Simiduia agarivorans SA1 = DSM 21679: one gene and its partner. The protein of the gene in region 1 binds, or shares a complex with, the protein of each later gene. Links are inferred from orthologs where the notes say so. Each region holds a gene or a part of one and is shown on either strand. Other genes may lie near its edges.

Region 1 (3,189 bases):
GACCACTTCGTCACCTTCCACGCCAACGATAAGCCCCGAAAATTTGCGACGGCCATCAAACGGCACCCGCAAACGTAGCTCGACTTTTTCGCCAGCAAAACGCGCATAGTGCGCCAGCGTGTAGAGCGGACGATCCATCCCGGGCGATGACACCTCAAGGGTATATTCACCGGCAATAGGGTCTTCTACATCCATCACTGCACTGACCTGGCGACTGACTTTTTCACAGTCTTCAAGCTGCACGCCGCCTTCTTTTTCAATAAAAATACGCAGCGTGGCATTGCGACCCTGAGACAGATATTCCATCCCCCAGAATTCGCACCCCATGGCCTCAACCACCGGGATCACCATAGCTTCGAGCGCATCGTGTTTTGCTGTCATTCGATAGACCTGAAAAAACAAACAAAAAATGGGCACTGAGGCCCATTCTTATTTTCGCCTCGCATCGACAATGCGCGGCATTGTTACTGCGTGCAGCCATGCTGCACATACAAAAAAACCCCATAAGGGGCTTTTCGCGCGTCGCTGACGCTGCTCAGTAGCCAAAAGCCGACCTGGTATTTCGACTTCTGCCCGGCGATGCCGGCCAACTGCGCCACACTATACATCAGTGTTAGCATTGGTACCAAACCTGAAAATTGGTAGCGGGGGCTGGATTTGAACCAACGACCTTCGGGTTATGAGCCCGACGAGCTACCAGGCTGCTCCACCCCGCACCGTCACTCGGTGTGAACATGTCCCCAACCGAGGCCGCGAATTATAGGGAGACCCCCATAGTCGGTCAACCCCCTTTTTGCATTTATTTTATAAAAACAATTACTTAGGGCAGAAATACAGCGGGACGGGCAGTTTTTGAGCGGAACGCCAGGGGCCGGCCGCTAATCACCTGATGCTAGCCACTAAATCCCTCATCCAAGCGGAGGACCTCCACCATACCCCCATGCGCTTACCAAATGAAAACCAGGGCTACCACAGCAGCCCACATTGCATTACCCAGATAAAGCTGCCTTCAAACGTGATATGGGAGGAAAAAGTCCCGCAAGCGAAGCAAAGCGGGACTTTTGCATTGGTGCCCACTCGTTTGCCGGGAGCAAACGAGGACTGCGACAGCAGCCCGAAGGGCGGCGGCCACGGACGGCCGCCGTCAACCCGGACGTAGTCCGGCCCAGCCGGGGTAGGCCTTAGAAAATAAAAAGACCCCGCAAGCTTTGCTTGCGGGGTCTTTTTTCATTGGTGCCCAAGGCCGGACTTGAACCGGCACGACTTGCGTCACTACCCCCTCAAGATAGCGTGTCTACCAATTTCACCACTTGGGCATAAGGGGTTTGCAGCAATTGCTTACTGCTCAGGAACTTCTGGTACTTCCGAAGATTCCTGTTGAACTGAAGGTACTTCTCCGCCATCTACCGGTGCAGACTGCTCAACCACTGCCGGAATACCCGCGCTGGATGAGATCTCAGCCTGGTTTTTGGCAACAATGGCCAGACCAAAGCTGGTAGCAAAGAAAATCACCGAAAATATCGCGGTCATGCGGGTAAAAAAGTTACCACCGCCCTGACTGCCGAATACCGTCTGAGACGCGCCGCCGCCAAAGGAAGCCCCTGCCTCTGCGCCTTTACCCTGCTGCAGCAGGATCAGGCCGATGATGGCCAGTGCCGCCAGCACGTGAACCACAATAATAATCTGTTCCATAACCTTCTCTTACTAATCGCACGCACTCAGCGCACTCAATTCAATCGGCCGCCCGGCAAATGGCGTAAAAGTCATCTGCTTTGAGCGCTGCGCCACCAACCAGCGCACCGTCTATATCCGTCTTGGCAAACAGCGCCTCGGCATTGGCCGGCTTGACACTGCCGCCGTATAAAATTCTGACCTGCTCGCCTGCAGCGCCCAATTGGTCGCGAATGAACGCGTGCACTGCCTGGGCCTGCTCGGGCGTCGCCGTTTTACCTGTGCCAATTGCCCATACGGGCTCATACGCCACAACAATTTGCGCCAGCGACGCACCAAACAATGCAATCACCGGTGACAGCTGCTCGCTGATGACTGCGAGAGTCTGGCCGGCGTCGCGCTCAGACAGCGTCTCGCCTACACAAACCACCGGCACCATGCCTTCAGCAAGCACCGCTTTCGCCTTTTTGGCGACCAGCTCACTGGACTCTGCATGATATTGCCTGCGCTCGGAGTGGCCGACGATCACATAGCGACAATCGAGTTCCGACAACATGGCGGCCGCAACCTCACCGGTAAACGCCCCACTCGCATGTGCGCTGGCATCTTGCGCGGCTAACTGGATATTACTGCCGCTCAGCAGCTGACCGACTTGTGCCAAGTGCAACGACACAGGCGCGACCGCGACTTCAGCTTTGTGCACACCCTGCCATTTAGCCAGGAGCGCCTCAAGCAGCACCTGATTGGCAGCCAGACTGCCGTTCATCTTCCAGTTGCCCATCACCAGGGAACGTCGCATGCTCATTTCCTTCATGTCAGGTGAATGCAGCAGCACTCAAGCTAGCGCTTCCCAGGGGGCCTCCCTGAGCGGGCGCCAATGTTAGCGAAGTCGCCAATCAGATACAACGGCTTTTTACTGCAATTTCAATAATTTGGAGGCCCGGGCGATCAGGCGCCAACGGCTTCTTTCACCACGTCCGCCAGCTCACCCGCCAGGCGTTTTACCACCACGGCGTCATCGCCCTCCACCATCACACGGACCACCGGCTCTGTGCCGGAGGGACGCAACAGTACCCGCCCCTTGCCCGCCAGTGCTGCCTCCACTTCGGCCACGGCGGACAGGATGCGCGGATTATCGTCGAGCGCGGCCTTATCTTTTAAACGCACATTGATCATGGTTTGCGGGAATTTGCTCATGACGGACTTGAGCTCGTGCAGCCCTTTACCGGTAGACACCATGGCGAGCAGCACCTGCAAAGCCGCCACCACGCCATCGCCGGTGGTGGTCAGGTCACCACAAATTATGTGGCCTGAGCTCTCACCGCCAAGATCCCAACCATTGTCGCGCATAGCCTCGATCACGTAACGGTCGCCGACTTTTGCACGCACCAGCTGCATGCCGAGGTCTTTCAGACCCAACTCAAAACCGAAATTGCTCATCAGCGTACCCACCACACCGGGGCAATCGCGCCCCTGTTCACGGCGGTGCGCAGCAATGATGAACAGCAGTTCGTCGCC
Region 2 (3,229 bases), 360 kb from region 1 along the record:
TGCGAACGGGGTGCTTTTACGTGAACCACGGAAACCTGAACCACCGGCAGTTGCCCAGGACAAGGTGTTGCCCTGACGGTCGGTGATGGTCACGATGGTGTTGTTAAAAGACGCATGGATGTGGGCAACGCCGTCAACCACGGTCTTTTTGACCTTCTTGCGAACAGTCTTATTACTTGGCTTGGCCATAGCAATCTCTTCCTAAACCTTTGGTTACCGAAAAGCCAATTACTTCTTAATTGGCTTGCGCGGACCCTTACGGGTACGGGCGTTAGTCTTGGTGCGCTGACCGTGTACCGGCAGGTTGCGACGATGACGCAAACCGCGGAAACAACCCAGATCCATCAAACGCTTGATGTTCATGTTGATTTCACGACGCAGATCACCTTCTACGGTGCGCTTGGCGACTTCGCCACGCAATACGTCCAGCTGCTCTTCAGACAGGTCACCCACCTTGGTGGTTTCAGCGATGCCGGTGTCTGCCAGGATTTTCTGGGCAGTGGTACGGCCGATGCCAAACACATAGGTCAAGGAGATAACCGCATGTTTGTTATCTGGAATGTTTACTCCAGCAATACGGGCCATTCAAATTACTCCGATAAGTACAAATTTGCGGCGCTGACAGCATAGACGTCACCTACCACACGAAAAGGCGCGGGAGGATAGCGAAAATACCAGCAAAAAGCAATAGCCCGAGGATTGCTCCCCGGGCGACAGTCAACGCCCCCAAAGCCCCTGAGGCCAGGCCTCACGGGGTTTTGCCAGCACCAGACAAGGTACCGGCAGGCGAAAATTAACCCTGACGCTGCTTGTGGCGCGGCTCAACGCTGCAGATTACCCGCAGAACACCGTTGCGCTTAACCATTTTACAGTTGCGGCAAACTTTCTTAACTGAAGCACGAACTTTCATTTTCTACCTCGCTCAATTCACCCTGACCCTTAGCGGCCAAAGCTCTTCAAGTTAGACTTCTTCATCAGTGAGTCATACTGATGGGAATAAAGGTGGGCCTGAACCTGAGACATAAAGTCCATGATAACCACCACCACGATCAACAACGATGTACCGCCCAAGTAGAAAGGCACATTGGTGAATACGATCAAAAACTGTGGCAACAAACACACCGCTGCCATGTACAGAGAGCCAACCACGGTTAAACGGGTCAACACCTGGTCAATATATTTGGCCGACTGCTCACCCGGGCGGATACCCGGAATGTAGGCACCTGACTTCTTCAGGTTGTCAGCAACTTCTTTCGGGTTAAACATCAACGCCGTGTAGAAGAAGGTAAAGAAAATAATCATGCCGGCGAACAAAATGAAATTCAGCGGCTGACCTGGACCAATGGCCAGAGCAATTTCCTGTAAAACCTCACTGCCCGCGCCGTCACCCTGACCAAACCAGCTCGAAATAGACGCTGGGAACAGCAACAAGCTGCTGGCAAAAATGGGCGGAATCACACCGGCCATGTTCACCTTCAAAGGCAGGTGAGACGACTGCGCTGGCATCGCATGACGACCCTGCTGACGTTTGGCGTAGTTAACCGTGATGCGGCGCTGACCACGCTCAACACGAACCACAAACCACACAATCAATACCGCCAGGAACGCAATGGCCAACAGCATCAGAATATGCAGATCACCCTGACGTGCGCTTTCAAACGACTGACCGATGGCACTGGGCAGGCCTGCCACAATACCGGCAAAGATCAGCATGGAAATACCGTTACCGATACCCCGCTCTGTCACTTGCTCGCCCAACCACATCATGAACACGGCGCCGGTCACCAGGGACACAACCGCGATGAAGTAGAAGCTGAATCCGGGCTCGCCACCGTACGCCTGACCGGAGAAACCCACAGCCATAGCAATACCCTGGAAAGTGGCCAGAATTACTGTGAAATAGCGAGTGTACTGGCTGATCTTGCGACGGCCTGCATCACCTTCTTTCTTCAGCTGCTCGAGCGACGGCGTCACTGCGGTCATCATCTGAATAATGATGGACGCAGAGATGTAGGGCATGATGCCCAGCGCCAGAATACTCATGCGCTCAAGCGCACCACCGGAAAACATGTTGAACAAACCCAGAATGGTGCCCTGGTTTTGGTTAAACAAGCTCGCCAGACGCTCAGGATCAAGCCCCGGCACCGGGATATGGGTCCCGATCCGGTATACAACTATCGCCAGAAACAGAAAACGAAGGCGAGCCCAAAGCTCGCCCAGTCCTTTCTGATTCCCTAATGGCAGATTACTCGCCATTCGGAACCTCGCTTTATTCTTCTACTTTACCGCCAGCGGCTTCAATCGCAGCCTTGGCACCCTTGGTAACGGCCAGACCCTTTACGGTCACGGCTTTAGTCAGTTCGCCAGACAGCATGATCTTGGCGCGCTTGATGTTGGTGCCGATAATATCAGCTTGCTTCAGCGCTTCCAAATCAATCAGCTCGCCCTCTACCTTGTTCAGCTCGCCCAGACGCACTTCGGCAGTAACACGGCCGATGCGAGAGGTAAAACCGAACTTCGGCAGGCGCTTCTGCAAAGGCATCTGACCGCCTTCGAAGCCTGGACGAACGCTGCCACCGGAGCGGGACTTCAGACCCTTGTGGCCACGGCCAGCAGTCTTACCAATACCGCTACCAATACCGCGGCCTACGCGCTTGCGCGACTTGGCGCGGCTAGGATCGGGACTCAGAGTATTCAGACGCATTGCTTACTCTCCCTCTACCTGAACCATATAGTTCACTTTGTTAATCATTCCGCGAACGGCAGCGGTGTCTTCCACTTCAACAGTGTGACCGATGCGACGCAGACCCAGGCCCTTCAGGCAGGCCTTGTGATTCTCCAGGCGGCCGATAGAGCTCTTCACCTGGGTCACTTTGACAGTTTTCTTAGCCATGGTCGTTCCAATATCTCAGTTGGTCGAGGCCTTAGCCCGTGATGTCTTCAACACTTTTGCCACGCTTGGCCGCTACGGATTCCGGAGAAACCATGGCTTTCAAGGCGTCGAAAGTGGCGCGCACTACGTTTACCGGGTTGGTAGAGCCGTAGCACTTAGACAGTACGTTTTTAACACCCGCGATTTCCAGCACGGAGCGCATTGCACCGCCGGCGATAACACCGGTACCCGCAGAGGCAGGCTGCATGTAAACCTTGGAACCACCGTGACGACCCTTGGTTGGGTACTGAAGGGTGTCGCCGTTCAGCTCAACCTGGATCATGTTGCGGCGAGCCG

What was found.
Region 2: the proteins of secG (region 1) and secY are in contact, whole or in part, in a crystal structure (PDB 5AWW), measured with the Thermus thermophilus proteins. The link is inferred for Simiduia agarivorans SA1 = DSM 21679 from one-to-one orthologs. Residues at the interface, in WP_223903268.1 of Thermus thermophilus: Tyr5, Ile9, Tyr12, Leu13, Ala16, Leu19, Val20, Val23, Leu24, Gln26, Glu27, Pro28, Gln30, Gly31, Ala32, Asp34, Leu35, Met36, Gly37, Gly38, Ser39, Ala40, Asp41, Leu42, Phe43, Ala45, Arg46, Val48, Tyr53, Thr56; in WP_096411648.1 of Thermus thermophilus: Leu14, Gln16, Arg17, Phe20, Ile34, Pro35, Pro37, Ile72, Arg108, Arg109, Asn112, Gln113, Arg116, Ile117, Ile120, Pro145, Gly146, Trp147, Phe152, Phe155, Val156, Val159, Thr160, Val162, Ala163, Gly164, Ala166, Leu167, Trp170, Glu173.

What each region holds. Positions count from the first base shown.
Region 1 is NC_018868.3:1,649,037-1,652,225, forward strand. What follows is about bases 16-2,892. They hold secG (preprotein translocase subunit SecG), read right to left. Parts: upstream 1,693-2,892; coding sequence 1,339-1,692; downstream 16-1,338. Other genes in these bases: rimP (ribosome maturation factor RimP), read right to left, coding at 16-381; tpiA (triose-phosphate isomerase), read right to left, coding at 1,733-2,470; glmM (phosphoglucosamine mutase), read right to left, coding at 2,620-2,892. Outside these bases: more of rimP, read right to left, coding at 1-15; more of glmM, read right to left, coding at 2,893-3,189. UniProt on the Bacillus subtilis protein: Involved in protein export. Participates in an early event of protein translocation.
Region 2 is NC_018868.3:2,006,548-2,009,776, forward strand. Bases 99-3,015 are described here. They hold secY (preprotein translocase subunit SecY), read right to left. Parts: upstream 2,257-3,015; coding sequence 940-2,256; downstream 99-939. Other genes in these bases: rpsK (30S ribosomal protein S11), read right to left, coding at 99-189; rpsM (30S ribosomal protein S13), read right to left, coding at 229-585; rpmJ (50S ribosomal protein L36), read right to left, coding at 794-910; rplO (50S ribosomal protein L15), read right to left, coding at 2,270-2,704; rpmD (50S ribosomal protein L30), read right to left, coding at 2,708-2,893. Also shown: more of rpsK, read right to left, coding at 1-98; more of rpsE, read right to left, coding at 3,016-3,229. UniProt on the Bacillus subtilis protein: The central subunit of the protein translocation channel SecYEG. Consists of two halves formed by TMs 1-5 and 6-10.